3 regions of the Aequorivita sp. KMM 9714 genome follow, and region 3 is predicted to be linked to each of the others. Evidence: riboswitches for the same ligand, from Rfam matches in the RefSeq annotation. Region 3 holds a riboswitch; each other region holds the start of a gene.
What was found. A riboswitch is a leader RNA that binds a small molecule or an ion and turns the genes downstream of it on or off. The one in region 3 is predicted to bind S-adenosylmethionine.

Region 1: it holds a riboswitch for S-adenosylmethionine, as region 3 does, so the genes downstream of both, G3A46_RS09720 (O-acetylhomoserine aminocarboxypropyltransferase/cysteine synthase family protein) here and G3A46_RS02715 (hypothetical protein) in region 3, are expected to answer to the same signal.
Region 2: it holds a riboswitch for S-adenosylmethionine, as region 3 does, so the genes downstream of both, G3A46_RS13185 (hypothetical protein) here and G3A46_RS02715 (hypothetical protein) in region 3, are expected to answer to the same signal.

The regions. Positions count from the first base shown of each region.
Region 1 covers NZ_JAAGRO010000003.1:202,834-213,563, forward strand. Annotated here, with positions in the region: gene alaS (alanine--tRNA ligase) at 1-29, shown strand, start outside; gene G3A46_RS09705 (GSCFA domain-containing protein) at 115-1,110, shown strand; gene G3A46_RS09710 (M20/M25/M40 family metallo-hydrolase) at 1,268-2,812, shown strand; gene metK (methionine adenosyltransferase) at 2,971-4,227, opposite strand; SAM riboswitch class I at 4,590-4,708, shown strand; gene G3A46_RS09720 (O-acetylhomoserine aminocarboxypropyltransferase/cysteine synthase family protein) at 4,825-6,120, shown strand; gene G3A46_RS09725 (alpha/beta fold hydrolase) at 6,144-7,118, shown strand; gene G3A46_RS09730 (aspartate kinase) at 7,150-8,292, shown strand; gene G3A46_RS09735 (OsmC family protein) at 8,413-8,847, shown strand; gene G3A46_RS09740 (pyridoxal-phosphate dependent enzyme) at 8,886-9,827, shown strand; gene G3A46_RS09745 (acyloxyacyl hydrolase) at 9,957-10,730, shown strand, end outside.
Region 2 covers NZ_JAAGRO010000007.1:62,453-73,182, reverse strand. Annotated here, with positions in the region: gene G3A46_RS13205 (ZIP family metal transporter) at 1-7, opposite strand, end outside; gene G3A46_RS13200 (class I SAM-dependent methyltransferase) at 7-738, opposite strand; gene G3A46_RS13195 (THUMP domain-containing protein) at 797-1,954, shown strand; gene G3A46_RS13190 (glycine zipper family protein) at 2,178-2,645, opposite strand; SAM-I-IV-variant riboswitch at 2,818-2,913, shown strand; gene G3A46_RS13185 (hypothetical protein) at 2,966-3,613, shown strand; gene G3A46_RS13180 (hypothetical protein) at 3,813-4,181, shown strand; gene G3A46_RS13175 (hypothetical protein) at 4,249-4,968, shown strand; gene G3A46_RS13170 (Sir2 family NAD-dependent protein deacetylase) at 4,981-5,667, shown strand; RNA gene ssrA (transfer-messenger RNA) at 6,047-6,445, opposite strand; gene G3A46_RS13160 (NAD(P)-dependent oxidoreductase) at 6,615-7,823, shown strand; gene G3A46_RS13155 (SDR family oxidoreductase) at 7,855-8,655, shown strand; gene G3A46_RS13150 (hypothetical protein) at 8,676-10,646, opposite strand; gene G3A46_RS13145 (DUF3857 domain-containing protein) at 10,672-10,730, opposite strand, start outside.
Region 3 covers NZ_JAAGRO010000001.1:597,929-608,658, forward strand. Annotated here, with positions in the region: gene feoB (ferrous iron transport protein B) at 1-1,357, opposite strand, end outside; gene G3A46_RS02685 (FeoA family protein) at 1,398-1,622, opposite strand; gene G3A46_RS02690 (SCO family protein) at 1,797-2,471, opposite strand; gene G3A46_RS02695 (M1 family aminopeptidase) at 2,595-4,526, shown strand; gene rseP (RIP metalloprotease RseP) at 4,755-6,080, shown strand; tRNA gene G3A46_RS02705 (tRNA-Asn) at 6,243-6,316, shown strand; gene G3A46_RS02710 (GIY-YIG nuclease family protein) at 6,362-6,523, shown strand; gene G3A46_RS02715 (hypothetical protein) at 6,489-6,839, opposite strand; SAM-I-IV-variant riboswitch at 7,027-7,123, opposite strand; gene G3A46_RS02720 (enoyl-CoA hydratase-related protein) at 7,258-8,040, opposite strand; gene G3A46_RS02725 (ATP-binding protein) at 8,202-9,614, opposite strand; gene G3A46_RS02730 (CopD family protein) at 9,731-10,279, opposite strand; gene G3A46_RS02735 (MATE family efflux transporter) at 10,323-10,730, opposite strand, start outside.

The DNA of each region.
Region 1 (10,730 bases), on a different contig from region 3:
TAGAAAAAGCTAAAGATTTTCTGAAGTAATATAATCACTTTGTGTGCTCTGCGTCTCTGCGGTAAATTTTATACTGCAAAGACGCAATGTATGCGGAGAAGTTTTTAAAATATCATGAAACTTCAAACCGAAATACCCTTAACGCCTGAAGAAAATCAGATAGATTATTCTTCAAAAATTCTTCTGTTAGGAAGCTGTTTTTCGGAAAACATTGGAGCGAAGTTCGACTATTTTAAATTTCAAAATATTCAAAATCCATTTGGAATAATATTCAATGTCGTTTCACTTGAGAAATTGGTGATGCGTGCCATTGAAAACAATCTTTTTTCAGAAGAAGATATTTTTCACCACAATGGAATTTGGAAATGTTTTGAAACACATTCAGAATTGAATTCACTAAGTAAAGATGAGTATTTAAAGAGTCTAAATGCAGCGCTTCAGAACTTAAGAAGTGCGGTTTTAAATTCAACTCATATTATTATTACTTTAGGTACGTCTTGGGTTTATAAGTATGTGGGAGATTCGTCCTCTAATATTAACCCAGATTCAGATGCGGTTGCTACACACCAAATTGTAGCTAACTGTCATAAACTTCCACAGAAAAACTTTAAAAAAGAACTTCTTTCAGTTGAAGAGACTACAGGAAGTATTCAAAATATACTAAATAAGATCTCGGAAGTAAATCCTAAAGCCATTGCGTTGTTTACTGTATCTCCGGTAAGGCATATTAAAGATGGTTTTGTTGAAAATACGATTAGTAAAGCACATTTAATTTCGGCAATTCACCAATCCTTGTCATCTCGAATGGAGTCGAGAAGCTTCTACTTTCCATCTTTTGAAATTATGATGGACGAACTCCGTGACTACAGGTTTTACGCTGAAGATATGCTTCATCCTAATAAAACCGCCATTGAAATTATTTGGCAGAAGTTTTCAAAAGTTTGGATTTCTTCAGAAACACAATCCTTGCAAAAGGAAATAGCAGCGATACAAAGTGGACTACTTCACAAACCTTTCAACGCTGAAAGTGAGGAGCATCTTCAATTTTTGGAAAAGCTAAATAATAAAGTTGCAACCCTTCAAAAAAGGCTTCCACATATTCAATTCTAATTAGGATTGACTTGTTTAATTTCGATTTTAACACTTGCTATTCTTAGATAGACTGTAGTGTTTCTGCGGTTTCGCTTCAAAACTTTTCTTAATCTGAAATAAATTGTAGTTTTAGCATTTACATTTAAAATTTGACACTGAACACAAACCCCTCATTATGAAAAAACTATTGACCCTTGCCTTTTTGATGTCGGCAACCTTTACAATTTCTGCACAAGAAAAAGATCCTGTAATTGATAACATTTTAAAGGAGGCTTACGAAAATTCACAACTAGAAACTCTTGGTCACGAATTAATGGACGACATTGGTCCGCGATTGGTGGGAACCCCACAAATGCAAAAAGCACACGATTGGGCGGTTGCAAAATATAAATCTTGGGGTATTTCTGCTGAGAATCAACAGTATGGTGAATGGAAAGCTTGGGAGCGAGGTATTACTCATATAGATATGGTTCACCCTAGAGTACAATCTTTAAACGGAACTCAACTAGCTTGGAATCCTGGAACATCAAAAAAAGGTGTTACTGCTGAATGTATTATTCTTCCAGAAGTAAAAGATTCTATATCATTTCAAAAATGGCTTCCTAATGTAAAAGGTAAGTTTGTGATGATTGCTATGAAACAGACCACAGGAAGACCTGATTATAACTGGGAAGAATGGGCAACTCCAGAGTCTTTTGAAAAAATGAAAAATGAAAGAGAAGCTCAAACTAAGGCTTGGAATGAAAATATTAGTAGAACAGGTTACAACCGAAGAAGTATTATTTCTGCATTAGAAGATGCAGGTGCAGCTGGAATTATTGATAGCTATTGGTCTAAAGGTTTTGGTGCTAATAAAATTTTTGGAGCGCGTACTAAGAAAATACCAACTGTAGATATTCAATTGGAGGATTACACTATGTTATATAGAATGGTTGAGCATGGTGATAAACCTAGAATAAATATAATAGCACAATCTAAAGACTTAGGTGTAGCTCCTGCTTTCAACACTATTGCTGAAATTAAAGGAACTGAAAAACCAGACGAATATGTAATTCTTTCTGCTCATTTTGATTCATGGGACGGAGGAACAGGTGCTACAGACAACGGTACAGGAACTCTTGTGATGATGGAAGCAATGCGTATTTTGAAAAAAGTGTACCCAAATCCTAAACGTACAATTCTAGCTGGGCATTGGGGAAGTGAAGAGCAAGGACTAAACGGATCTTCTGCCTTTGTTGCCGACAATCCAGAAATCGTAAAAAATATGCAAGCAGCTTTTAACCAAGATAATGGTACAGGAAGAGCTGTTAAAATTAACGGGGCAGGATTCTTACACTCTTACGATTATATTTCTCGTTGGTTAGCTGCAGTGCCAGATACTATTAGCAAACATATTGAAACAACTTTTCCAGGATGGCCGTCAAGTGGAGGTTCAGACAATGCTAGTTTTGTAGCTGCGGGTGCACCTGCTTTTAATTTGAGCTCTTTAAGCTGGAGTTATTGGAACTATACTTGGCACACCAACTTAGATACCTATGATAAAATTGTTTTTGACGATGTGCAACACAATGCTATTCTAGCTGCAATCATGGCTTATAAAGCTTCGGAAGATCCAGAGTTTACCTCTAGAGAGCAAATAAATCTTCCAATTAATAAAAGAACTGGCGAGCAACAAAAGTGGCCTACGCCAAGAACTCCAGAGAGAAAAGGAGGAATGTAAACATTAAATGCACCAAATAAAAAATCCCAAATTCCAAAAGATGAACCTTTAGAATTTGGGATTTATAATTTTTGTCAGTTCAAGCGCAGTCGAGAACTACGAATTGTGTATGATTCCGACCTGACGGGTGTTAGATCCGTTTGTCCTGACATTGTAATTTAAATTCCAAAAGCTTCCTTCACTTCATCAACATACTCCAAATTCTCCCAAGTGAAAAGCTCAACTTCTTTTTCTACTTTCCCATTGTATGGGCTTTCGAAAGTTTTAGTGATTTTCTGTGGAGTTCTTCCCATATGTCCATAAGCAGCCGTTTCAGAATAAATAGGTTCTCTAAGTTTTAATCTTTTTTCAATTGCAGCTGGACGCATGTCGAAAATCTTTGCAACTTTTTCAGCAATCTCACCATCAGTAAGATCTACGTTTTTAGAGTTGTAAGTGTTTACTAAAATTGAAGTAGGTTCTACTACACCAATAGCATAACTTACCTGTACCAAAATCTCATCAGCTACACCTGCAGCAACAAGGTTTTTAGCAATATGTCTAGCCGCATAGGCTGCACTTCTATCAACTTTACTCGGGTCTTTTCCGCTGAAAGCACCACCACCGTGAGCACCTTTTCCACCGTAGGTATCAACGATTATTTTTCTTCCTGTTAAGCCTGTATCTCCGTGTGGTCCACCAATAACAAATTTTCCAGTTGGATTAATATGATAAGTAATATCATCATTAAATAATTTTTGAACGTGCTCAGGGAATTGCTTTTTAACGCGAGGAATAAGAATTTTCTTTACGTCATTTTCAATTTTTTTGAGCATAACCTTGTCGTCCTCATCAAAGTCGTCGTGCTGTGTAGAAACAACAATTGTAACAATTTTTTGAGGAATATTGTCATCGCTATATTCAATTGTAACCTGGCTTTTTGAATCGGGACGCAAATATTTTATTTCGTCCTCTTCTCTCCTAAGCGCTGCCAATTCATACATTATTTTGTGTGAGATATCTAATGCCAATGGCATATAATTTTCTGTTTCTTTAGTAGCATAGCCAAACATCATTCCTTGGTCTCCTGCACCTTGTTCCTCTTTATTTTCGCGATCTACACCTTGGTTAATATCTTGGGATTGTTCGTGAATTAAAGAAATAACCCCACAAGAATCTCCACTGAATTTATAAGCGCCTTTTGTGTAACCAATCTTATTAATTACATCACGAGCAATAGTTTGTACATCTAGGTAAGTATTGCTTTTTACTTCACCAGCAAGAACAACCTGTCCGGTGGTAACTAAGGTTTCACAAGCAACTTTACTTTCGGGGTCGAAAGCTAAAAAATTATCTAAAAGCGCATCACTAATTTGATCTGCAACTTTGTCTGGATGTCCTTCAGAAACACTTTCTGATGTAAATAAATAAGCCATAATCTATATTTGAATTTTTAAAAAAATATTAAAAACGACCTGGAATAAAATATTTTAAGACTTGCCTGATGGCGTACGACTAATAATTATGTGAATAGCCTAAAGTCCTATATTTTATAGTCTTAAGTCATTTTTATTTAAAAAGAAGATTTGACGGGTCGCGACCTTGGGAAGTTCTCACTGCCTTTAGCATTTTTTAGGGAGGTTGCAATCAGTCAAATCTTTCCTCTTAAATTATCTGCTGCAAAAGTATAGAATTAAAATGAACTGAAGATTTGTTTTAAAAATTTTTGACAAAAAATTAGGTTATTAATTTTTTCCGCCCCTATATTTGCACACACAAAGTTCAAACTTTTATTGAAATGTTATCAAGAAAGGCCGAGGGAATAGACCCTATGACGCCTTAGCAACCCTTTCTCCGGAATGAAGGTGCTACATTCTACAACGATCCCGAATTATTAGGATTGAAGATAGATAACGACAAGTCAGTTTCTTTTCTGAAGCTGCTTTTCATTTATTCTTTTTAACATTTTTCTATTGTCCCGAATTTATTTCGGGATTGGTTTAATCTATTTATTAACTCAAAAAATTAGAAAAATGAGTGCAAAACACAATTTCGCAACAAACTTGTTGCACGCAGGACATGATGTAATTGCAAACGGTGGAACTAGAGCAGTCCCAATTTACCAAACTACCAGCTACGTTTTTAGAGATACAGACCATGCGGCAAATCTTTTTAATCTCTCTGAGACAGGATATATTTATTCTCGTCTAAACAACCCAACTTGCGATGTCTTGGAAAAACGATTAGCAGCTTTGGAAGGCGGTATTGGTGCAGTTACAACAGCTTCTGGTGCAGCTGCTGTTTCTACAGCATTGTTGACGCTGCTTCGTGCTGGCGATCATATAGTGGCTTCCAGTAGTTTGTATGGTGGAACCTTTAATTTGCTGAATGTAACCTTACCGCGGTTAGGAATTACAACAACTTTTGTAGATGCATCAAATCCTGAGAATTTTGGAAATGCCGTTAAGGAAAATACGAGAGTAATATTTATCGAATCTGTAGGAAATCCAAAGTTGGATGTATTAGATATCGAAGTTATTGCTGCTGAAGCTAGAGAGCATAAAATCCCGCTGATTGTTGATAATACCGTTGCTTCCCCAGCCTTATTGCGACCGATTGAATACGGAGCAAACATTGTAATCCATTCACTTACGAAATACATAAACGGAAACGGGACAACTCTTGGAGGGGTTATAATCGACGCTGGTAACTTTGATTGGACCAATGGTAAATTTCCAGAATTTACTGAGCCATCTGCAGGATACCACGGATTGATTTACGCTGATGTTTTAAAAGAAGCTGCTTTTATTGCTAAAGTTAGACTAGAAGGTCTTCGCGATTTTGGTGCAGCGTTGAGTCCGTTTAGTGCTTTTCAAATTTTACAAGGGTTAGAAACCTTAGAAATCAGAATAAAAAAGCACAGTGAAAATGCACTGAATTTTGCTAAATGGTTACAAAATAGAAAGGAAGTAGCTTGGGTAAATTACCCAGGTTTGGAAGATAACAAGTATTATAATTTAGCTCAAAAGTATCTTCCAGTAGGGCAAAGCGGACTTGTAACTTTTGGTGTAAAAGGCGGATATGAAAGTGCTAAAAAAGTAGTTGATAGCGTAAAAGTTTTTTCACTTTTAGCAAATATTGGCGATACAAAATCTTTAATTATACATCCTGCAAGTACCACTCACCAACAATTAAATGAAGTAGATCAAGCCTCATCTGGCGTGTCTCAAGATTTAATTAGACTTTCCGTGGGATTGGAAAATATAGAAGATCTAAAAGCTGATTTAGAACAAGCGTTTCAGGAAGTTTTTAAAGAGCAATTGGTTTAAATAATCTTCTTATAGCTAAGATAATGTCTCAACTCACACAGCTAAAAATAAAAGAATACACTACACAAAGTGGTTTGTGCTTAAAAAACCTTCCCTTAACCTATCAGGTTTTTGGGAAGGAATTAGGCTCAGCTCCAATTGTTTTGGTAACTCACGCGCTAACTGGAAACAGCAATGTATGTGGTGAAAACGGTTGGTGGAAAGCTTTAATTGGTCCTGAAAAATGTATAAATACTAATAAATACACCATTCTTTCATTCAATATTCCAGGGAATGGATACGATGGTTTTCTCATTAAAAATTATGAAGACATCACAACCTACGATGTTGCTAATTGGTTTATAAACGGATTAGAACAACTTAAAATTTCATCAGTATTTGCTGGAATCGGGGGTTCATTAGGAGGAAGTATTTTATGGCAAATGGCAGTTTTAAAACCTGCATTATTTCAGAAGTTAATTCCTATTGCTACCGATTGGAAAGCTACCGATTGGGTAATTGCACAATGCAGAGTGCAAAAGCAACTATTAAATAATTCAGAAAATCCTGTTCACGATGCACGCATTCACGCGATGACATTTTACAGAACACCACAGTCTCTTAAACAAAAATTTAATAGAAGTTTAAATGAAATTGCTCCACTTTATAATGTAGAAAGTTGGTTGCTTCATCACGGTAATACGTTGCAAAACCGCTTTCATTTACAAGCCTATAAGTTGATGAATCATTTATTGATGACTGCCGGTTTAGAATCTGAAGATGAGTTTTTACAATTAGCTTCAACAATTGAAGGAGATATTCATTTGGTCGGAATAGATAGCGACGGATTTTATTTAAATGAAGAAATAAAACAGACGTATTCTTTATTAAAAACTAAAAAAAGTAAAGTGCATTTTTCTGAAATAAATTCTATTCACGGACACGATGCATTTTTAATAGAATACGAACAATTGGCGGAAATTCTGAACCCCATTTTTAATTCAGAAGACTTGCTGTAAAACAGGCAAGAAATTAATAAAACAATAAAATATGAGCACTCAAGTATTAGATAATGAGGTGTCGAACCTTATAGATTTAAATAATATAAAAAAGAAGAAAATAAATATTGCCATTTTCGGTCATGGGAATGTTGGTCGCCATTTAATAGACCAAATTATATCCTCTAAGGAAGAAATATCTAGAAGGCGCGATTTAGATTTGAATATTTTCGCAGTTGCAAATTCAAAAACGGTTTTGATTAAACAAAAGGGTTTAAAGGAAAACTGGTTGGATGAAAAACAGGAATTTGGACAAAAATTTAGCGTAGAGGATGTTATTTCCTTTGCTAAAAATAACAATCTTCAAAATCTGATTTTAGTGGATAACACGGCTGATGCTGAATTTGTACATAATTATGAAACCTTTGTTGAAAATGGTTTTCAATTGGTATCTTCAAATAAGATTGCCAATACTTTAAACTTGAAATTTTACCAAGACCTTCGAAAAAAGTTAGCTGCTAAAAAGCGTCATTATTTATATGAAACAAATGTTGGAGCTGGACTTCCATTGATAGATACCATCAAACTATTGCATCTTTCAGGAGAAAATATCACTCGTATTCGAGGTGTGTTTTCTGGTTCCCTAAGTTATATATTCAACACATTTTCAGAGTCTGATAGAACTTTTAGTTCAGTATTAAGATCGGCAATTGATAAAGGATATACAGAGCCAGACCCGAGGGAAGACCTTTGTGGTAACGACGTTGGAAGGAAATTGCTTATCTTGGCGCGTGAATTGGATTTGCACAATGAATTGAAAGATATTACAATTCAAAATTTAATTCCTAAGGACTTACGAAACGTTTCAAAAGAAGAGTTTTTGGAGCGACTGAGAGAGTTGGATGTTCCTTTTCAAATTAAAAAGAAAAATCAGCCAAAGGACTTTGTTTTTCGATATGTAGCAGATTTGCACGGCGATTTGTCTAAGGAAACGGGAGCTCTTTTAAATGTAAGTTTAGTAAGTGTTTCTAAAAATAGCATGTTAGGCGCTTTAAAAGGAAGTGATTCAATTTTTGAAATATATACAGAGAGTTACGGTGATAATCCAATTGTAATTCAAGGCGCCGGAGCTGGTGCAGCTGTTACTGCTCGTGGTGTTTTTGGAGATATTTTGAGAATAAGTGATAAAGATTAAAAAAAATATTTAAGACGGCTGCGTTGTAAGAAGTTAGACCTAAAACTAAAAATACGAAAATAGTACTAGGCGTTATTTCTTGCCGTTTTAAGCATTAGTAATAAAAGAAAACTTATAAATATGAAAGTAAATTTAGAGCGTAAAAACGATAAGTTTTTATTTGAAGCAAAAGGAAATTCTGGAGTTCCGGTTTATATAGATAACAAATCAGATGAAGCTTCCAAAGGAGCTAGTCCTATGGAACTTTTGTTAATGGGTGTTGGGGGATGTAGTGCCATTGATGTTATTTCAATATTAAAAAAACAAAGGCAAGAAATTACTTCTTATAAAATGGAAGTAGAAGGTCAACGCGAAGAAGTTCGTGAGGCAAAACCATTTAAAGCTATTCACGTAACACTTTATTTGGAAGGTGATATTGATGAAGCTAAAGCGGTTCGCGCAGCAAAATTAAGCTTCGAGAAATATTGTTCAGTTTCAATAACTATGGAAGCTTCTGTAAAAGTGACATATAGCATTGAGTTAAATGGAAAGAATTTAAATATTCTAGAGGCTTAAGCTAATCTTGTATTAGCTTATATCTAATTTCGATTTAAATGATTCCATCCCAGCGTGAAGTAGAAGAGGCTTATGAACGTGTGAAGCCATACGTTCACAATACACCTGTGCTAAAATCTTCTTTTTTAAATGAACTTTCAGGTGCTGAAATATATTTCAAATGTGAAAATTTTCAGCGAATGGGAGCATTTAAAATGCGTGGTGCCGTAAACGCTATACTTCAACTTTCTGAAGCTCAGAAAAGGGCAGGAGTTGTAACGCATTCTTCAGGGAATTTTGCACAAGCTTTGTCCTTAGCTGCGAAAAACTTAGGGGTTAAAGCATATATTGTAATGCCTAAAAACGCACCCCAAGTAAAAAAGGAGGCCGTTAAAGGTTATGGCGGAATCATCACAGAATCTGAATCAACACCAATTGCAAGAGAGCAGGAAGCGGAGAGGATTCAAAATGAAACTGCGGCAACTTTTATCCACCCTTCAAACGATAAAAATGTAATCCTCGGTAATGCGATATCAGCTTTAGAATTGTTAAAAACGCATCAGAATTTAGATTATCTGTTTGCGCCAGTTGGGGGTGGAGGATTAATTGCAGGTACTTCTGTTGCAGTAAAATATTTCGGAAAGAATTGTAACACAATTGGTGGAGAACCTTTTGAAGTAGATGATGCTTTCCGAAGTCTTCAAACAGGAAAAATAGAGTTTAACGAAACCACAAACACCATTGCCGACGGACTTAAAACATCTCTTGGGGATGTTAATTTTCCTATTATTAAAAATTTAGTTTCAGAAATAATCAGAGTTGAAGAAACCGAAATAATTTCAGCAATGAAACTCATTTGGGAGCGTTTAAAAATTGTTGTAGAACCTTCTAGTGCTGTGGCTTTAGCTGCTCTGCTTCGCGAGAGAGAAAGATTTCAGAAAAAGAAAATTGGAATTATCATTTCAGGAGGAAATGTGGATTTAAAAAACTTGCCATTCTAAATTTTATTTCAAATTAAAATTCTGTAAAAACCTGGGTGTTAACGATAAAGGTAGAAGCGAGAAAAAGAAAAGAAATGCTCTAATTCAATGTTTATAGTTTAGTTTATCTTTATCGCCGATAAAAAAAATATGAAGCATTTTCTTTTAAAATTTACTGTTCTCTTAATAAGTCTTCCGTTTTTTTCTCAAGAAAAAGAGTTGAAGCCTGTTTCCTTAGAAGCGGATTTTTTCTACGGAACTATTTTAGAACACAATTCCGATATTCAGCATGTAATTACGGGTCATCCCACGGGCTTTATACTTTCGTTTAATCGAAAAACTTATGGTTTTAATGAATGGGAGCGTAGATATAACTATCCAGACTGGGGATTTACGTTAGCGCATCAAAATCTTCACAACGAATTTTTAGGCAAAGCTGTAGGTGTTTACGGCCATTTTAATTGGTATTTTTTAAACAGACATTTAATGTTACGTGTTGGACAAGGAGTTGCTTATGCCTCAGATCCTTTTAACCCCGATACAAACTATAACAACAGTGCCTACGGAAGCCATTTGCTAAGTTCAACTTTTTTGAAAGGAAATTTTGTGCGTGAAAATATTTGGAAAGGCTTAGGTTTCCACGCTGGATTCACTCTTATTCACTACAGTAATGCAAATTTAAAAGCACCTAATAATAGCACCAACACCTTTGCTTTAAACGCAGGTTTGAGCTATCAATTAGATTACAAAGAATTTCCTGAGTATATCAAAAAAGAAGATTCCCTTAGTAGAACTTACGCCGAAAAATTCAAATATAACCTTGCTTTTAGAACAGGTATAAACGAAAGTGATGTAATAGGTTTAGGTCAGGAGCCTTTCTATGTAATTTCAGCGTTCGTAGATAAAAGGATTAATTACAAAAGC
Region 2 (10,730 bases), on a different contig from region 3:
AATTCATTAGTTAAAAATCAGGATTAATCTTTCTGAGGTGTTTTCATCAAATTTATTGAGTTTGTAATCTCCAAAAACTGCTTTTAACGTTACTCCAGCCTTCTCAAAGTACTCTTGAAAGTCTTCTAACCTTAATGCTTTTACTCTTTCAGTAAAATAATAGTCATTTCCTTCATCGTTAAATCGGATGTTTTTTATGATATAACCATCTTCAACATATTTTTCAATATCAAATAAGATTCCACCAACTTCTTTTTTTTCTGAAGGAACTAATTTTTTTATAGCTAAATCGACGTTTAAAAAGTCTATAACTCCATATCCATTTGGTTTTAATTCAGATTTTATTGCTTTAATTGTTCTTAAGTTATCTTCTTCTTTTTCAAAATAACCAAAACTTGTATAAAGATTAAATACAGCGTCAAACTTTTTTGGATATGGTAAACACATATCGTGGACTTCAAAATGGAGTCTGGGTTTTTCGTATTGTTTAGCATAAGCAATACTTTCTTCAGAAAGATCTACTCCTGTTACATTAAATCCTTGTCGATATAAATATTTTGAATGTCTGCCTTTCCCACAGGCAAGATCTAGAATACTGTCGTTCTTTTTTAATTTTAAATAATTAGTAAGCGTGTTCATAAACAACGCCGCTTCTCTGTGGTCTCTATCTTTATAGAGAATATGGTAATATGGCGTGTTAAACCAGGAAGCGTACCAATTGTTTTTTTCTTTTTGCATAGTTATCGTTTCGCACTGCTAAAATACTGTATTTTTGCAGTAAAACTGATTATATATTATGGTAAAGAATTTTAAAATGGTAGCTAAGACCCTTTTCGGGATGGAAGAGCTACTGGCTCAGGAACTTCGTCAATTAGGAGCGTCTTCTATTGAATTAGGGACCCGAAATGTTTCCTTTGAAGGAGACACTGGCTTTATGTATAAAGCAAACTTATGCTGCCGTACTGCGATTAAAATTCTGAAGCCAATTACAGCCTTTAATATTTTCACAGAAGAAGATTTATATAAAAAAGTTTATGAGATGCCATGGGAAAACTATATGGACGTAAAAGGTTCGTTAGCAGTGAATGCTACTGTTTTTTCAGATGTATTTACACATTCTCAGTATATCGCTTTAAAGACTAAAGATGCTATTGTAGATCGTTTTCGAGATAGAGAAGGTGTTAGGCCAGATGTAGATTTAGACCACCCTACCTTACGAATAAATGTACATATAGATCGTAATATCTGTACTATTTCATTAGATAGTTCTGGGGAATCATTACACAAACGTGGTTATAAAGTAGAAAGTACTCTAGCCCCAATAAATGAAGTTTTAGCTGCAGGTATTTTAATGCTATCTGGTTGGCAAGGGCAGTGTGACTTTTTAGATCCTATGTGTGGGAGTGGAACTATGTTGACTGAAGCAGCAATGATAGCATGTAATATTCCACCAAATCTAAATCGTGAGGAATTTGGTTTTGAAACTTGGCCAGACTTTGATGTAGATTTATATGAGAAAATAGAAGAAGCAGCTCTTAAAAAAGTTCGTGATTTCCCTCATAAAATTTATGGTTTCGATTCTGATCCTGTTGCTGTTCATAAATCTAAGGAGAATATAAAAAGTGCAAATCTTCAAGATTTTATTGAGGTAAGACAACAAGATTTTTTTGAAAGTGAAAAGCAAGGAGAAAAGTCGTTGTATATGGTTTTCAATCCGCCTTATGACGAAAGAATATCTGTAAATGACGTTCAGGAGTTTTATAGCTCTATCGGGAATACATTAAAGCGTGGCTATCCTGGAACTCAGGCTTGGATGATCACTTCAAATATGGAAGCACTTAAATTTGTTGGACTTCGTCCTTCGAGAAAAATTAAGTTGTTCAACGGGAAATTAGAGTCTAAACTTGTGCGTTATGAAATGTATGAAGGAAGTAGAAAAGCTTCTAAGCAGTAATTTTTTAGATCAATTTCTTATTCAGGAAAATCTGCCGTCATAAAAATTTTGTTTATTTCTAATATATCGACTCGGTGATTATTAGAGAAATCGGTTATTGGCTTAGGAATAAGTTGATGAAAGGAATATCTATTGAATACGTTTTGCTAATCACTTCTTAACTCTATTTGGAGTTGTTTGTGTTACTTTCTTAGATACTCAATAGGATTTGCAAGAGACACTATTAAATTACTTTTCCTTGCCTTTTAGCTTCAGCATCTTTTCTTGCGCCTATTATCATTCCAAGTACCATTCCAACTCCAGCTCCAATAGACAATCCAATGCTTGTTCCTAGACCAGCGCCAATTGCTGTGCCTATAGAAATACCAATTCCTGTTCCAAATATCATCCCATAAACCATCCAGATTTCAGTGTAGTATTTCGCTGTTGTGAATGAGAATTCATTTTTTAGAAATGCTATAAACTCAGATAGTTTTTGTTTGTAGAATTTTTTTCTGTTTTCCGTGACTGTATTTAGATTCAATGAAGAGAGTTTGTCTTCTATTAACTGAGATTGGGTTTCAGTTAAATCTCTATTTTTCAATGATGATAAGGTATGAATAAAACAGTGATAAACTTTTTTTTCAGATTTTTTGTCCGTTTGAGATAGTAGCGATTTTAGTAATTCAGAAGCCTTGTTTATATCCATCATACATTATAAGTCGTTGAATTTGTTTTATTGTTACACCGGTTTTCCATTTGCTGGGTTTGTTTTAATTGGTTACAACGGCTGAACCTCAAGGATTTATTAAAAAAAAGTTTCACTGTCTATTGCGAAAATCATAATTTATTCTTGTATTATTTAAAAATAAATTGTATTTATGCAGTATCATTACGAGTTTCTTAATTGAAACAGCAACCTGCCTAAACAGGCGAAGGTGCTAAAACGATGAGCCGGTCCAGGAAAAATATGTTATCCTACACATTTCATTTGTTTTTTTGTAATGGTTTAATTTTTTAATTAAATCTATTATGGAACATCTTTTATCAAGCAGAAGAGAGAGAGAACTGCATATCTCAAACTTCTTAGAAGTTTTTGAAAACTTGTCTGATGAAGAACTCATAGACAGTTACAAAAGTGCGCTTACAGCAAATATTGAGGGCGTACATTTACAAGCTTTACATATAATAGCTTTAGATTTAGCTATTATCAAGCGATTTAAAAAGCCCCTGATTGAATTAAAAGACATTACCTTAAGCATTAATGAAGGCTTTGAAATTCCAAATTTAAGCCTAGAAATAAAAGACCCAAAAATTCAAATCGCTAAAGAATTAAAGGATCAATCAGCTACCCAAACTGATACTGAATCTCAGGTAATTATTCATATCGATTTAGGTCCATATCGTGATGTTCAAAGATTGCGAATTTGGAATAACACTTACTTAAAATGCCATCAGACTGCAAGGAAGTCTAAAATGCTATTTAGTGAAAATATCGCAGTATATCCTAACTGGTGTTTTGTTAAGCCTGGGACAATTTTCTCGTTCACTTTAATCTTCGAAAATCTTCCTAAAGACTGTCTCGCTTTTGATTTAATTGAAGATATACCAGAAATGGGTGGTTTCTTTTTCAAAGGAATAAGGAGGAACAATTCGAACGTTTATCATTTACGGATGTAGGAAAGTTTAAACAACTTATAGCAGACTTAAAATATACGAGATGTTTTAAAGCAATTTAGATTGCGATATACTAATCAAATCGCCTACCCTAAACAAGAAGTTTATAAATACTTTTCAATTATATAATCTATGAAAAGGGTATTACAATAAAAAAGTATTCATCAACTAACATCTCCACAACTTATAATTAATTAAGAATATGAATTCCACTAAAGTTAAATTAAGCAATTCGAAAACCTCACAACAAATTGGTGTGATTGTTTCTTCTATAGAAAAAGATTTCATTGATGTATCAGAAATCATTACACAAGATAGATTTCCTTATTTGTTATGCTTACCGGCTGAGAATGTCGTGGCTTTATTAGATTTCACCAATGTATCACCCTATGAGATTTGGTATTTTGATGAAGAATTTAAATTCTCTGGAAAAGGATTTAGTTTGATTTCGAGTAAAGGTTCTTTTAGAATTCAAACTCGTGCTAAGTATATTGTATTGTGGAATAGAGAAAGCCAGTATTATAAAAAGTATGGGGCATTTAAATGTGATGAAATTAGTTTGATGGAATAAACTTGAATTTATGAGAAATAATAATAATACATTGGAAAACAGGCAAGAGTTTCTAGATAACGACCAGATGCCCATCGTCTTTTCAAGTCTAATAATAAATGTAGCGTCGGTCAATAAGAAGTTTGGAACATTGAAAGATTTTATGACAAAGTTTGATTTAAATGGACAGACTAATGGGAAACTATTAATTGTAGCTGAGATGGTCTCTCCACCTTACAACCTTATACAAATTGTTGAAAATCGGCTTCGCCCTTTGGGTTTTGTAAATAAACGGGATTATGTATTTGCTGATGAAGAGTTAATACATGGTGCTGGAGATACATATACACCTCACCTTAATCAGCCTCACCCTACTTGTAAAAATATTCCTTGGTTAGGCAGTTTAATTAATGCTGATGGGAACTTCGTCTGGTATAAGGAAAAGGTTGAGAAGGAGGTTCGAGAGATTGATTTTCCAATCGTTAAATTTAATGTATGGAAAGAAATAGGTGTACAGAAGGCAGAGCAATCTGTATTAAGAAATATCAAAATGAAACATGGGGCTATTCCAGAGTCTAGATTAAAATATATGAAGAAACTGATTGAACTTGACGAATTTGGTCTTATCGAATTGTTTAATACGTACGTTGGGCGAACGCATTTCAGCATTGAAATGCAAAGCGATATAATGCTACTTCAGGATGAGCTATTAAAAAGGGATTTAGATTATAGTGCTATTTACGATGGTAAATCATTCTCGTTTGCTAAGAAGATAAAATTAGATGGACAAAAAGTAATAACCATATAGAAAACCAAATTTATGAAGCACAAACATCACATAGTATTTTTTACCGGTGCAGGGATTAGTAAAGAAAGTGGCATTCCCACATTTAGAGACAATAACGGACTCTGGTCTAACCATAAGCTTGAAGAAGTTGCGTCTATAGATGGGTTTAACAAAAATCCACAGCTTGTATTGGATTTTTATAATGAAAGAAGAAGGGAGGTTGAAATAGCTCAACCAAACTTAGCGCACAAATTAATTGCTGAATTGGAAGATAGGTATGAAGTGTCTGTTATTACACAAAATGTAGACAACCTACACGAGAGAGCTGGCTCTACAAATGTTTTGCATTTGCATGGTGAACTGACAAAATGTAGAAGTATTAAAGATAAAAACCTTATTTACTCGTACACTAAAGATATTCAACTTGGTGATTTGGCAGCCGATGGAGGTCAATTAAGACCACATATAGTATGGTTTGGCGAAGAAGTTGCTGAAATTGAGAAAGCCATTGCAATAGCTGAAACGGCAGATTTGTTTGTAATTGTAGGTACTTCAATGGTAGTGCAACCAGCGGGATCATTGTTACTGTCTGTTCCTGTAGATGCTCAAACAGTTTATATTGATATAAAGCCTGATGTGCAAGAAGGTATAAATTTATTAGTACTACAGGAGAAAGCTACAACTGGAGTAAAGCTTTTGGTTGAAGAGTATCTGCCTTAAACATTAGAACCTTTATTTTAATAGTTTTTTTATTGTGTAACCGAAAAGATTACAATAAAAAATGTGATCTCCATGGGCACCAGTCCTGCAAATAGAAAACCACGAACGGCGTCCTTGCTTTATTATTTTATTCCGAAATTTTGAGCGAGCTCAATTTCTCCATAAAACAACAAAACCACGCCTATTGGCGTGGCTTTCTAAGTGATCAGTGGAGCCGGGGAGGTTACAAAAAAAATGTGATCTCCATGGGCACCAGTCCTGCAAATAGAAAACCACGGACTGCGTCCTTGCTTTGTTATTTTATTCCGAAACTTTGAGCGAGCTCAATTTCTCCATAAAACAACAAAACCACGCCTATTGGCGTGGCTTTCTAATTGATCAGTGGAGCCGGGGAGATTCGAACTCCCGTCCAAACGTGCAACCATAATGCTTTCTACATGCTTAGTTTTCATTTAGATTTTCGTGAGATTGCCGGTCGAAAACTACCAACGCACTCCTTATCTTTACTTGAGCTTCACGATGCCATCAAAGCACTAGCATCGCTAGGTTTACTTTTACGAAGCCACTAAATCAACCGCCGTAAACCAAGGCCGTTGAGTGACTTCCTGCTTGCCCACCTTGTGGGCCGAGGCACATCCTACTATGATTCGGATTATGCAGCTAGGGCGTAGTTATTCTCGCCGTTTAAAAAGTGTGAAATATGATATTTACGAGCTATATCCCAGCGCTCGGCATGCTTACAATACAATTAGACCCGCTGTCAAAACCAGTCGGCCCCATTTATTTGTCAGTGGTTTTCAGAGAATTAACAGAAATAAACAACGTTTACGCTACCTTTTCTCTATCATCTAGCTACTTACAAACGTGCAAAGATACAAGAAATCTATTACATTTGCGTTCCTATAAATTCCAATACTCATTTGTTCAAAAAATATACCAAAATGCCAATAACCTTTGCTATTATAAAAGAACGTAAGAATCCGCCAGACCGTCGCGTAGTTTTTTCACCAGAAAAATGTCAAGAAGTCATAAAAGAGTTTCCCGATGCACGAATTATCGTGGAATCTTCAGATGTTCGTATTTTTCCTGATGAGGCCTACCGCAATGCAGGATTTGAAGTTCTAGAGGATGTGTCAGAGGCAGATGTAATGCTGGGTGTAAAGGAAGTTCCCGTAGAGGCATTAATTCCTAATAAAAAATATTTCTACTTCAGTCATACTATTAAAAAGCAGCCTTATAATCGTAAGCTACTAAAGGCTATGTTGGAGAAAAATATAGAAATGTTCGATCATGAAACTATAGTAAATAAATCTAATAAGCGATTAATTGGATTCGGTTATTACGCTGGACTAGTTGGTGCTTATAATGGTATTAGAGGCTTAGGTTTACGGGATAATTTATTTGCATTACCTAAAGTTGAAAACCTACCAGATTTAAAAGCTGTAAAAGCAGAATTGGATAAAATTACCATCCCGAATATAAAAATTGTTCTTTCTGGAACAGGTAAAGTAACTAAAGGAGCAAAAAGAGTTTTAGACCATTTAAAAATTCGTGAAGTAAGTGATGGAGATTACCTTACTAAAGAATTTGATGAGCCTGTATATTGTTTGATTGATGTTTCTGAATACAATAAACGCAAAGATGGGGGTGAGTTTAATAAAAAAGAATTTTATAAAGATCCTTCAGGTTATGAAAGTGATTTTATGAAATATGCAAAAGTGAGCGATATGTTTATTTCTGGACACTTCTATGGAAATAATGCTCCATATCTTTTTACTAGAGAAGATGCTAGAAACCCTGAATTTAAAATCAACTTTGTCGCTGATGTTTCGTGTGACATCGATGGTCCTGTTGCCTGTACAATTCGAGCTTCTACAATTGCAGACCCTTTTTATGGATATGACCCTATAACCGAAAGTGAAACTAAATTAGGCGCTCCTGGATCTATAGCTGTAATGGCTGTAGATAACTTACCTTGCGAATTACCTAAAAATGCAAGTGAAGGTTTTGGGGATATGTTTTTTGAACACGTAATACCAGCGTTTTTTAATAACGATAAGGATGGTGTTTTGAAACGTTCGCAAATGACAACCAGTGACGGAAAACTTACTTCAAAATTTGAGTACCTAAAAGATTATGTAAATGGTGTTGAGTAGATACTCATTTGCATAATTGCAAAAAAAATAGATTATTGAACGAGATAAAAAAATAGGAATTGTAACAGGAGCTGCTTCTGGCTTGGGATACGAACTTGCTTTATTATTAGCAAAGGATGGGTATGATTTAATTTTAGCAGATATTGATGCAGACAAACTGCAACAAGCTAAAGAAAATCTCGCAAGTCAATACGCTTCAGAAATTCAACTTATTGTAAAGGATTTGAGTAAGAGTAATGTTGCAGAGCAAATTTTTGAAGCTACTCAAGGCAAACCTATAGACGTCTTAATTAATAATGCAGGTTTTGGAATATTTGGAACTTTCAGCAATACCGATTGGCAGCGTGAAATGGATATGCTAAACCTTCACGTGATGACTACAACCCATTTAACCAAATTGGTTTTAAAAGGGATGCTTGAAAGAGGTGAGGGTAAAATATTAAACATGTCTTCTCTTGCAGCATTTCAGCCTGGGCCTTTAATGTCTTTGTATTATGCCTCAAAAGCGTATATTCTTTCCTTTTCAGAAGCTATTGCCAATGAGCTAAAGGGTTCAGGGGTTACTGTTACTTGTTTATGCCCTGGTCAAACCAAAACATCATTTCAGCAAGTAGTTTCAAATGGTGCTGATGCATCGAATAATAAAATCAAATTCAATATTGGATGTCCTAAAGAGGTAGCTAAATATGGTTATGAAGCAATGCTCAAAGGAAAGGTTGTCGCAGTTCCAGGTAGAATTAATAGATTTCTATCTAGGCTTCCACGTTTTCTTCCTAGACGCACCGCAACTGCCATCATTCGTAAAATACAAGAAAAGAATCGGGATCAATAGTGGTTTATTACTATTGAAAGTTAAATTCTTTTTAAGTGAATTGGCTCTTCGTTTTGAACTTTAATTAATTCAGTAAAAAATTCTTGTAGTGATTTATATGCTTCTGGAGCAAAACTAGGATTGTTCAGCTTTACGCTAAGTCTGATATTTATTTTACTTCCTGAAACATCATAAACCACTGAAAACTCCCCATCATTTTCGGGAAGTTTTAAAATCTTATTGGCAGGAACTTTTTCAATTTTATACTGATCGTTTACATCTATAGCTATTAAGTAATTGTTCATTACGGGAAAACCAAAATCTATAGGGTAAATTCTTTCTCTTTTCACAAAAGGATTTTCACCAAAATATGTTTCCATTAAAAACGGATATAGAAAAAGATTATCTGCTATTGGCTGTTCGTGAAGCGCTAAATTAAAGGTCTCTTTATACGGCTTGTCTAAGTCTTTTTCATTTTCAATTTTAAGATCTGAAATCTCCAAGCTTTCATTTCTACTTTGTTTCTTTCTGTCGATTATATCTTTTCTGTAATCGTTGTATTCTTTTCGCTCTACAACCGATACATAACCTGTAGAAACTTGACTTGCTTTTCCGGTGAATAATCCAGATTCGTCTGCAGTAAGTTGCATATTTACATAATGCAGGTTTTTGTTAAAAGGAATGATTTTTTCCCAATAACTACCTTTGTTAAAGTCCATTAAACGTCCTTCTGTGCTAAGAGCGCGGAAGGGTAAGACGCCAAAGGGTGTGAATTTGTCTGTCGCGTCTAGAAAGTACTTGTTACCTTGAATTTCTAAGACTACAATTGCATAAATAAAATCGGCAATTACAGGGTATTGCTTTGTAGGGAGGGCGTAATCTCGTGTAGAAATAAGCATTGTGTTTACATTCAGACCTGCTGCATCAAGTGCATTGTATAGAGCGAAATTAATCTCATGACTGTTTCCAGATTTCTCATTAAAAGCATCTTTAACGCGCACTTCTTCCGAATATCCATATCGCCCATTCCAATTCATATTATCTTGAATGTAGTAGTAGATATCTTTTGCCTTTTCCACCTTATCCTGCTTTGAAAATAGCGAAGAAGGAAGTTCGTTTTGGAAAAATTTGGAATGCTTAAGTTGTCGTCCGTAATCTTTATCATATTGAAAATGTTTATCTACATCTTTCCATTCATTGGTATATCGGTGAACAGTTCGGTTAAACTCTACAAATTCAATAAGCTCATATTTCATACTAGCTAAATAGTTGTCGGGAGAAAGCATAAACTTTTCCTCTTTTACGGCTGGTACATTTATCATAGCGTAAGTCGCTTTTTCACAATCGGCGTGAACATCAAAGCCTTCAATAGAGAAGCAGGCTTTAGATTTAATTGCGTCATTAATATATAAAGGTAGATTTCCGTAAAGCGTTCTATTGTATTTAAAATTACCAGGAATGTCGGTATACAGTTCTACATATAATTTTGGAAGTGGTCCTTGAAATTTCCAACCTCGAATATTTGAAAAGTAAGTAGATTCTACTCGGTAGGTATATTCTAAAATACTACCGTTCTGTATGTTTGGGAAAGTGAATTTTTTTATCGACCATTTAGGGGTTTCATCTGTAGTAAAAATATCCTTATCACTTACAAATGTCTTTACAGCACCATTATGGGTTATCGCGGTAATCTTAGTGACCTTCTCACTGTTATTCTTTTTATTGTAAAATGGTATTCTTACTGTCGCTTGATCGAATTTACTAATGTCAAACACTTTTGTTTTTACGTGAACCTCTTTAATTAGTTTCACCTGATTATCCACTAGTTCTACATAATTCTTAGCGCTTTCAAAAAGAACAACTCCAGCTGCTTCAGGATCTTGATCGTACGAGTTAATTTCGAAGTCTTCGGAAGTAGGTTCGCCAAATACCGCAGTTTTTCGTGTTTGTGAAAATGTAAAAGTGAAAACAAATAAAAATAAAATTAGGATACTGTGTTTGAAGTAAGGCATATTGGTATTATAAGGAATGGTTGGGTTATATTTTTTTTAAAATTATGGGTTCATCTTTCAGCATGGTAACCATAGTGCCAAAAA
Region 3 (10,730 bases):
GACCTTGTAAGCTGAAAATACCGAGAACCCTTGTATCGGGAATCACCAAAGAGATGATTATTAAATAAACAGGAAGTCGGGCTGAACAAGTTGTAAAAGGCGTAACTAAAATAGTGATTAGTCGTTCCTTCCAATTTTCAATATTTCGCGTGGCCATTATTGCTGGAATAGCACAAGCAGTCCCAGCTACTAAGGGTACCACACTTTTCCCGCTAAGACCAAAACGTCGCATAAGTTTGTCCATAAGAAAAACCACACGACTCATATATCCTGTTTCTTCTAAAATTGAAATAAACAGAAATAGAAAGGCTATCTGTGGGATAAATATTACAATTCCTCCTAAGCCAGGGATAATTCCTTCTGCAATTAAACTTGAGAAATCGCCCGGAGGTAATGTGTTTTTTGCCCACTCACTTAACGAGGCAAACGAACTGTCTATAAAGTCCATTGGGTATGCACTCCAATCAAAAATTGCTTGAAAAATGAGCAGAAGAATTCCGAAGAAAATAACATATCCCCAAACTTTATGGGTTAAAACTCGGTCTAATCTACTTCTTAAATCCTTCGCTTTGGCAGTGTCTATATGTAGCGTTTCTTTTAAAGTTTCATTAATAAACTTATACCGCGCGATAGTTTCTTTTTGCTGAAGGCGTTTAAGATTACTTGTTGATTCTGTTTTAAAGGAGGCTACCCCTTGCAATTCGTTTCGGTCTAATTTTCCAAAGTTTACATCTTGTGTAATTACAAGCCACAGTTTGTAAAGGTCCTGGTTAGGAAAAGCCTTTTGCAATCTATCGAAATACTCAGGGGCAATATTAGATGCATTCAAGCAAGGTTTAGTAGGAAGCTGATTGTAGTTTTCAATCAGTTCTTTTAAGTAATCAAATCCAAGGTTTTTTCTTGAACTGATAAGTGCAATTTTAGTGTTTAATTTCTTCTCAAGTAAGGGAACATCAAGCGTAATTGCTTTACGTTTCATCCTATCCGACATATTAATGGCTAGAATCGTAGGGATTCCTAAGTCTTTAATCTGGGTAAAAAGTAAAAGATTTCGCTTCAGGTTTTCAACATCGGCAACTACCACAGCTACATCAGGGAAATCTTTATCATTTTTGTTTAGAAGAAGTTCAATAACAACATTTTCATCTAAAGAAGAAGCGTTTAAGCTGTAAGTTCCAGGCAAATCTAGAATATGAACTTTACAGTTACGTCCAAATTTGCACGTACCTTCTTTCTTTTCAACAGTAATTCCAGGGTAGTTTCCCACTTTTTGGTTCATCCCAGTCAACCTATTAAAAACAGAGGTTTTTCCAGTATTGGGGTTTCCAATAAGTGCTACGTTAATTTGTTTTGCCATATTTCAGCTCCATTAACTTGGTGCGAATGCAGTTTTGATGTTAAATCAGTTCAATCTCAATTTTAGAAGCCATTTCTAAACGGATAGCTAAATGACTTCCGTTTATGTTTAGATACAATGGATCTCTAAAAGGAGCAATTTGAACCAAAGTGACTTCATTGCCAGGAAGACAGCCCATTTCTAATAGCTTCAACGGAACTACATCAACAGAAAATTCTTTGATAATTCCGCGTTGTCCTTTCTTTAAAGATGCGATTGTTAGCACTTCTATTTATTTAGATTGAATTTAAACAAGGCAAAAGTAAGTTTTTTAATTCAGAATTCAGAACTCAAGAATCAGAAAAATTTGACCTCTTTTTTAAGATTTCTATCCTGCATTGTATTCACTTGTACCCAGAAAGGAAAAGCTTATAGATTATTCAATTGAAAAGCTACAATACTATTTTTCAGAATCTTCCTTTTTTAGAACTTCGATATCGTGAAGAAGTGTTTCGATCGCTTCAGGATCTGTACCGTCATAAAACCCACGGATGCGTTTCTTTTTATCAACGAGTACGAAGTTTTCGGTGTGAATTAAATCGTACTCCTCATAAGGAACGTCTTTTGCAGCGAGGTATGATTTTCTAGCGAGGTCGTAAATTTCTTTTTTATCCCCTGTAACCAAATTCCACTTAGCATCATTAACCCCTTTTTCAACGGCATATTTTTTAAGTTGAGGTACGCTATCTATTTCAGGAGTAACGGTGTGAGATAGTAGTAAAATTTCATCATCGTCTTTTAATTCCTCTTGAATTTTTACCATATGGTCTGTCATAATTGGGCAGATGGTTTGGCACGTAGTAAAAAAGAAATCGGCCACATAAATCTTATCGGCATAATCGTCTTGTGTTACCGTTTTCCCATTTTGGTTTAGAAGGCTAAAATCGGCTATAGTGTGATATTTTTTTACGTATTGCATTGTCGTGTCTACTAATTCTGCTGTTACATCGGCAGGTTGATAAACGCGTAGCACTTCTTTCGGTTTCATTACAGAATATATAATGGTAATTATGATAATTGAAATGATAAGAAAAACAATTCCAAAGAATTTATACTTCTTAAAAAAAGTAAGCATATCGTAAGATTTTAGACTGATGATTTATATTAAACCGCAAAAATAAGCCCTAAAACTATCAAAATGAATACATTTAACACCTTAATTTAGCGGTATTCAGTCACCACTTTTAATATCACAGAAATGAAACATTTAGTTCTTCTATTTTTCTTATTTATATCCTTCATTGCATTATCACAAAATCATTACTTGGACGAAATTAGTGAAGCTGAAGCAAAATCGGCAAGTGGTCATTTTGCTCCACAACGCAATATGAATACAGGCAATTACGATTTAAAATACGCGCGCTTAGAATTGAATGTAAATCCCACTCAAGCTTATATTAGTGGAAAAGTAACTTCACATTTTGAAGCAAAAGAAAATATGAGTTCTATTGTTTTTGAATTGGTCGATAATATGACCGTTTCAGAAGTAAAACAAAGAGGAGTTTCGCTTTCATTCACCCAAAACAGTAATGATGAGGTTGTAATTACACTACCGCAGATTCAAAATCAAGGTGTTTTAGACTCACTGTCTATAAGTTATTCCGGTAACCCGATAAGTTCTGGCTTTGGATCTTTTGAGATAGCAACTCATCAAGGCGATCCTGTTTTATGGACTTTATCTGAACCTTTTGGAGCGAAAGCTTGGTGGCCTTGTAAGCAAGATTTAATAGACAAAATAGATTTGCTTGATGTATATCTCACAACACCACGATATAATCCCTCAAATGAGGAATATATTGCTGTTTCCAATGGTTTAGAAATAAATCAGACGGTAAATGGAAATAATAAAACCACTCATTTTCGTCATCAATATCCAATTCCAGCATATTTAGTTGCCATTGCAGTAACCAACTACTCGGTGTATTCGCATACTGTTGCTAACAATGGAAATCCATTTGAAATAATAAATTATGTTTATCCAGAAGATTTAAGTTTTGTGCAAACCCAAACTCCTGTAACGGTTGATATCATGAATCTTTTTGCCGACAAGTTTGAGCCGTATCCATATGCTGAAGAAAAATATGGTCACGCTCAATTTGGTTGGGGCGGAGGTATGGAACATACCACTGTTTCTTTTATGGGTGGGTTTTCTCGTGGATTGATAGCTCACGAACTAGGGCATCAATGGTTTGGAAATAAAGTTACTTGTGGAAGCTGGCAGGATATCTGGTTAAATGAAGGTTTTGCTACATACATGTCGGGAATGGTTGTAGAAAGTCTTGACGGCTCTGGTGCTTTTAATAGTTGGAAACAAAACGAAACCTCCTACATTACCGATGCTCCAAATGGGTCGGTTTACATTCCTGCCCAAGACACTACTACTGTGAGTCGTATTTTTAACAGCAGGCTTTCTTATAGTAAGGGGGCAATGGTAATTCATATGCTTCGGAAAAAATTAGGAGATGCAGTGTTTTTTCAAGGCTTACAAGATTATTTATCAGATCCATTACTTTCTTATGGATACGCAAAAACGCCTGATTTAATTAGAAACTTAGAAAATGCTAGCGGTGAAAACCTTTCCGAATTTTTTAATGATTGGGTTTATGGCGAAGGGTATCCAAGTTTTAATATCAGTTGGAATCAAACAACTACAGGTAGTATTAATGTGAGGATAAATCAGTCGCAAAGTCATTCCTCAGTCTCTTATTTTGAAGTACCTGTGCCTTTGCGATTGACAGGGTCGCAAGGTGAAACATTAGACATCGTTCTTGATAATACTTTTAATGGGCAAAACTTTCAGCCGGCTGTAAATTTTACCGTTCAAAACGTTCAATTTGATCCTGAAAATGATATTATCTCAAGAAATGATCAAGTAATTTTAGGGGTTAATGAATTCACTTTAGAAAATCAAATTGTATTGTATCCAAATCCCTCATCAAGCGATATCAAATTGAGCAAATCTGAATCATTAAATGTTTCTCAAGTTAGAATATTTAATGCCTTAGGCCAATTGCTTTATGCTGAAGCTTTTTCAGAAAGTATCAATGTTTCAGACTTATCAAGTGGAATTTTATTTTTTCAGATAGAAACATCCGAAGGAGTTATCAATAAAACTATAGTGAAAGAGTAGTTTGTTTCTTTCAAAAACGATTGAAGTTATACAGTTATATTTCATTAATTAATAAGAAGTAACACAACCGCTTATTTTTTTTGCAAGTTCTAAAAGATTACTTTTGTGCGATTTTTCAGTAGAGCCATATACAATTTGCTTTACAAAATTGAAGTATTGGTTCGATTTTTGACTAAGTGTCCTATTGAAAATCGCGACTATTTTATATAAATATCTATTCAAGAAACTATGAGTCCATTTGCTGTTAAAGCTATACAATTACTTTTAAGTCTTTCATTGTTAATTGTCCTTCACGAGTTAGGGCATTTTATTCCCGCAAAACTTTTTAAAACCAGAGTTGAAAAATTCTATCTTTTCTTTGATGTGAAATTTTCACTTTTCAAAAAGAAAATAGGCGAAACCGTTTATGGAATCGGTTGGTTGCCATTAGGAGGTTATGTGAAAATATCCGGAATGATTGATGAGAGTATGGATAAGGAACAAATGGCACAACCGCCACAACCATGGGAGTTCCGAAGTAAACCAACTTGGCAGCGACTAATTATTATGCTTGGTGGGGTTACAGTTAATATTATTGTTGGTTTTGTTATTTATATGAGTCTTCTGTATTTCAACGGAAGTAGTATTACTACCAACGAAGATATTCCTCAAGGTTTTGCAGTTACAGAGCAATTTGAAGAATACGGTTTCCGAAATGGAGATCATATCTTAAAAGTAAATGGCGAGCCATTTGAAGATGTTATGAAAATTAACAAGTATATGTTTTTACGCGACGTTTCCTCGGTTGAGGTAAAACATGCAGATGGAACTATTGAAACAATTTCAGTACCTGATGACGCTGGAACAAAAATGTTTCAGAATGACACGCACTTTCCGTTTCTTCCAAGAACATCAACAATTATAGACACTGTATTAGCAGATTATCCTGCAGGCAAAGCAGGGTTCTTAAAGAACGATAAAATTATTGCTGTTAATGGAACCAATATTAAATATTATGATGAGTTTCAAAAGTTGCTATCTACTAACGATGAAAATATTATTGTTGTAGAAAGAAACAATAGTCAAGATACCCTAAGAGTTAAGCCAAATGAGGAAGGTTTAATAGGAATAAATGTTTCTAGAAAAGAAGTTATTTCACAAGTGGGTCAGACTAAGGTGGAATATACTCTAGGTGAAAGTATTGTTGGCGGTTTTGGTTATGGTTACAATACGCTGAAGGATTATGCATCGCAATTTAAATATGTATTCACTAAGAAAGGAGCTACTAAGGTTGGAGGTTTTGGAGCCATTGGTAACCTTTTCCCAGAAGCTTGGGATTGGGTGAGGTTTTGGGAAACAACCGCGCTTATATCTATTATATTAGCGTTTATGAACATTCTACCTATTCCTGCTTTGGATGGAGGTCACGTAATGTTTTTATTATATGAAATGATTTCAGGCAGAAAACCTAATGATAAGTTTATGGAGTATGCTCAAATGGTTGGATTTTTCATATTAATTGCTTTGGTTCTTTTCGCCAATGGAAATGACATATATCGCTGGTTATTTGAATAATAGAAACCTGCAAGTTTAAGCAGAAAGATAAAAAAGTTAAAATTTTTAAATTTTTTTATTTTTTTATTTTGATGAATGTAAAAAAGGCTTATATTTGCACCCGCCTACGCAATCTAAGAGATTGTATTAGCAAGCAAAAGCTGGCAAAGGCAAGACATAAATTCCTCTTTAGCTCAGTTGGTTAGAGCATCTGACTGTTAATCAGAGGGTCCTTGGTTCGAGCCCAAGAAGAGGAGCAAACAAACCCAGACAACCGTCTGGGTTTTTTGTTTTATACTGTTATGGAATATTGTGTTTACATCTTGCATTCAGATAGCCTATCAAGGTTTTACATTGGCTATACTTCAAACCTTGATTTACGGATAGCTTTTCACGAAAATCCTGAAACTCGAAAATTCACTTATAATGCTAAAGATCTCTGTACTTTGGCGAGTTTTTTATAATCGCAATACAGAAATTCTTAGATGTTTCATCTGGGTTATATCCATTTTCAGTAAGTGGACTAACACCTAATGAGGTTCTTTTTTTATTCATTTTATCGGTGTATTCTTGTCTCATTGGGTTTTTTCCATTGGCTCTATCCGATTTGTCCCAACTTGAATCGTAAATCCAATCGGTCTCTTCGTGAAATAATAAACCTTGAAGCTTTTCAGGATCTGTATTTCCACTTATATAAAAATCAAATACTTTTACGTAAGTAGATTCCTTTAAAAGGTGTTTGTGCTCGTTAAGCAATTCATTGAATGTAATGTTAGTCATATAAAATATATTTAGGTTAATAATTATTCATTTCTATAAATAATCTCACAGGTCAAAATTTTGCGTTGTTTATATTTCGCAAACTTTTAATCTAATTTTCGGTCAGAACTTGTCAGTTTTGAACTCGTTATTCGTTGCGTTTTTAGGAGTCTAAAAACACTTAATATTTAAAATTGTAATAAATGGGCTGAAAACATTTTTTTCCTAGAAGTAGGCTCATTTCTTTAGCACCTTCGCCTGTTTTGGCAGGTTGCTATCACTTAGTGTGATTCTTAATGAGAGTTATAAATATAAGAAAATTAAATTATTTTTCCTAAGAAAAGTGTGGGGTTTTTCAATTAAACATGTGGTAAGTCCTTGTAAAAAACATAAAGCCCAGCAGTAATGCTAGGCTTTAAACTAAATATCTTACTTGGTATTATTTACCTGGAAAATTTGCTTTTCTCTTATTAAGAAATGCCTGTGTTCCTTCTTTAAAGTCTTCGGTACCAAAGCAGTTTCCGAATTCTTCAATTTCAACATTAAATCCGTTAACGCCGTCTTCGTAATTAGCGTTTATCGCTTTTATAGCCGATTTGATTGCAACAGAGGAGTTTTTCATAATTTTCCCAGCAATCTTTTCAGTAGTTTCAATTAACGCCTCAGGAGTAGTTACTTGATTTACTAATCCGTACTGCAAGGCTTGGTTAGCATCAATCATTCCCGCTGTCATAATCATTTCCATAGCACGACCTTTACCAACTAGTTGAGGAAGGCGTTGCGTACCTCCATATCCAGGAATTACACCTAGTGAAACTTCTGGTAATCCCATTTTAGCATTGTCTGAAGCTATACGGAAGTGAGCTGCCATAGCTAATTCTAGTCCGCCACCAAGAGCAAAACCATTAACAGCTGCTATTACAGGAGTAGTTAGGTTTGCAACAAAGTCGAAAAGTAATTCTTGTCCCTTAGCGGCAAGGTTTCCCCCTTCTGCTACCGAAAAATCTGCAAACTCACTAATATCTGCACCTGCTACGAAAGCTTTCTCACCACTACCAGTAACAATAATCACTTTCGTCTCTGAAGATTCATCTGCTTCTTTAAAAGCAGTGTGAAGTTCTTGTATAGTTTCACGGTTTAACGCGTTTAACTTTGATGGACGATTAATTGTGATGGTAGTAATCCCATTATCAGTTTCTGAAAGTATGTTTTGATAGCTCATTTTATATTTTTTTAGATAATCTTTTTTCTTTTTTACACTAACTTTTTTCAGTTTAAGATCTCGATTCTATTAGTTTCGGATGCCAGTCTGTATGGAATTTTATTTCGGCGACAGCTAGAACTTACGTTTATAAAAGTTGTTACCACAAAGCTACTAAAAACCTATTGCATTGTTGGGAATGAAACTTCAAAAGTGGTCTTGTCTGAAGTCGAAGTTAGCGATATTGTTCCGCCGTATCTCTCAACTATATTTTTCACCATACCTAAGCCAAGTCCCATCCCGCTAGATTTAGTGGTAAATTGCGGTTCAAAAATTCTTTCTTTGTTTTCGTCTGGTACGCCAATTCCATTGTCTGTAACGCGTATATGTACGAAAGCTTCTTTAGCTATTACTTCCACGTCAATTCGTGGTTCTTCAGGGTTTTTCTGCTCAATAGATTGAATACTGTTTTTAACCAAATTGGTAACCACCCTAACTAGCTGGGTTCTGTCGAATAGTACGCGAACTTCTTCTTCTTCTGAAAAGAAATATATATAATCTTCAGTAAAAATCTCTAAGGCTAATTTTGTGATTTTAACTACGTTTAAAGTTTCATCTTGCTGCGCTGGCATCTTTGCATAGGTTGAAAAAGCCGAAGAAATGGAGCTCAAAGTGTCTATTTGCTGAAGCATGGTGTTGGTGTACTCAGCAATTTTTTGTTCAATATCTGGGTCGTTACGATCAAATTTTCGTTCAAAACTTTGAACTGTAAGTCGCATAGGGGTAAGCGGATTTTTAATTTCGTGTGCTACTTGCTTTGCCATTTCACGCCAAGCAGTTTCACGTTCGCTAGCTGCGAGCTGTGCGGCACTTTTTTCCAACTCGTCAATCATCCTATTATACGCATTGATAAGTGTAGAGATTTCGGAAGGAGTGTCGCTAAGGTGTATTTTCTTGTTCCGAGTATCAAAACGGGTTTCTGATAACTTTTCACTTATTTCCTTTAAAGATCGAGTAATATATTTTGAAAGAAAATATGCCATTGCAATCGCCACTAATAACATTAGTAAATAGGCAATTCCAAGTCTGTAGAGGTAATCTATAAGCTCTTTGTTGATTAGGTCGTCGTCTTCTATATACGGTAGGTTAAGTATCGCTAAGGGCTTAAAATAACTGTCTGTAATATAAGTGTAAGACGATTGGTATTTTTGGCCTCCTTCTTCAAATGCTTTTATATAGTTTTTATTTGATGAATTTTGAAGCCTATCCAAAACTAAGTCTGGGATTTTTTGTGAGACTGTATCTCTGAAAAAAGAGGGTCTTGAAGATTTTAAAAGATTCCCATCGAGGTCGTAAAGGAAAATTTCGAGTCCGTGGATATCTTTTATTTCGTAAATCTTATCCTTAAAAATTAGAGGAATTTGGTTTGTTTCTTCTGGATAAGTAGTATTGTCTAATACGTATTTAATATTAGCACGAATAGCCGATTCTTTACGCAACAATCGATCACGATGATAATCTTCAGCTTCTGTTTTGTACTGATTAACGGTAACAATAACAATAAGTACTGAGGCTCCAATGACTAAGAAAATCATGGAGAGAAAGATTCTAGTACGTAGCGATTTTTTATAAAAGTACACTTATATCATTTTGAAGAAGAAAGATAGCAATAATTAATCCGCTTTAAATCAGAATTTAAATTTCATAATTCTTAATTGTTCTTTTCTTCTCTAATTCTTTTATACATTTTATATCCCATCATCAATAACATAGCAAAAGCGATGATTCCTACAGTCCCGTAAATCCAGTTTACAGCACTTTTTAAGATTACTAAGAATACAACAGCAAACAGAATGACGGTCGGCACTTCATTAAAGAGTCGCATTGAATTTGAAGTGTGTTTAATTACCCCTTTTTGAAGTTGTTTAAAGATTTGATGACACTTAAAGTGATAAATAATAAGCGCGACTACAAACGCTAATTTTACTTGCATCCAAGCATCAGTAAGCCAAAACATTCGCATACTAATAAGCCATATTCCAAAGAAAACTGCTAGAATCATACTTGGCCAAGTAATGATATTCCATAATCGAGAGGCCATTATGTTGAGTTGTTTTCCTAAAATTTCTTTTTCAGGAGAAGGTTTTTGTGAAGCTTCAATTTGATAGACAAACAAGCGAACTATATAAAAAAGTCCAGCAAACCAAGTAACTATAAAAATAAGGTGAAGTGATTTTATGTATAGGTAGTATTGTTCCATTGAAATAGTATAGAAAAACAGTTTAAAAGTAACCTTTTAATATTTATTCTTTTAGGGTTTTTCGAATTTCTCTATTTAAAAAATATCCAGTAACGATAGTAGACAGTATATCTGCCACTGGAAAAGAAATCCAAACCCCTAATTCACCGAAGTAATACGGAAGAATAAATATTAAAGGGATAAAGAAAAAACCTTGTCTTGTTAATGTTAGCAGCAAAGCGGGAACTGCTTTTCCAATTGCTTGAAAGTAAGCCGAACCTATAAGTTGAATTGCAATAATAGGAGTAGCAGCAAACACCCAGCGCATATAATGCGGGGTTTCTGAAAGAATGTCGGGGTCATTAGTAAATACCGAAGTTATAGTTTCAGGAAACGACATTATTAATATGAAAATTAAAATCCCTAATCCTCCTGCGTATAATATGGCTTTGTTAATGCTTTCTCTTACGCG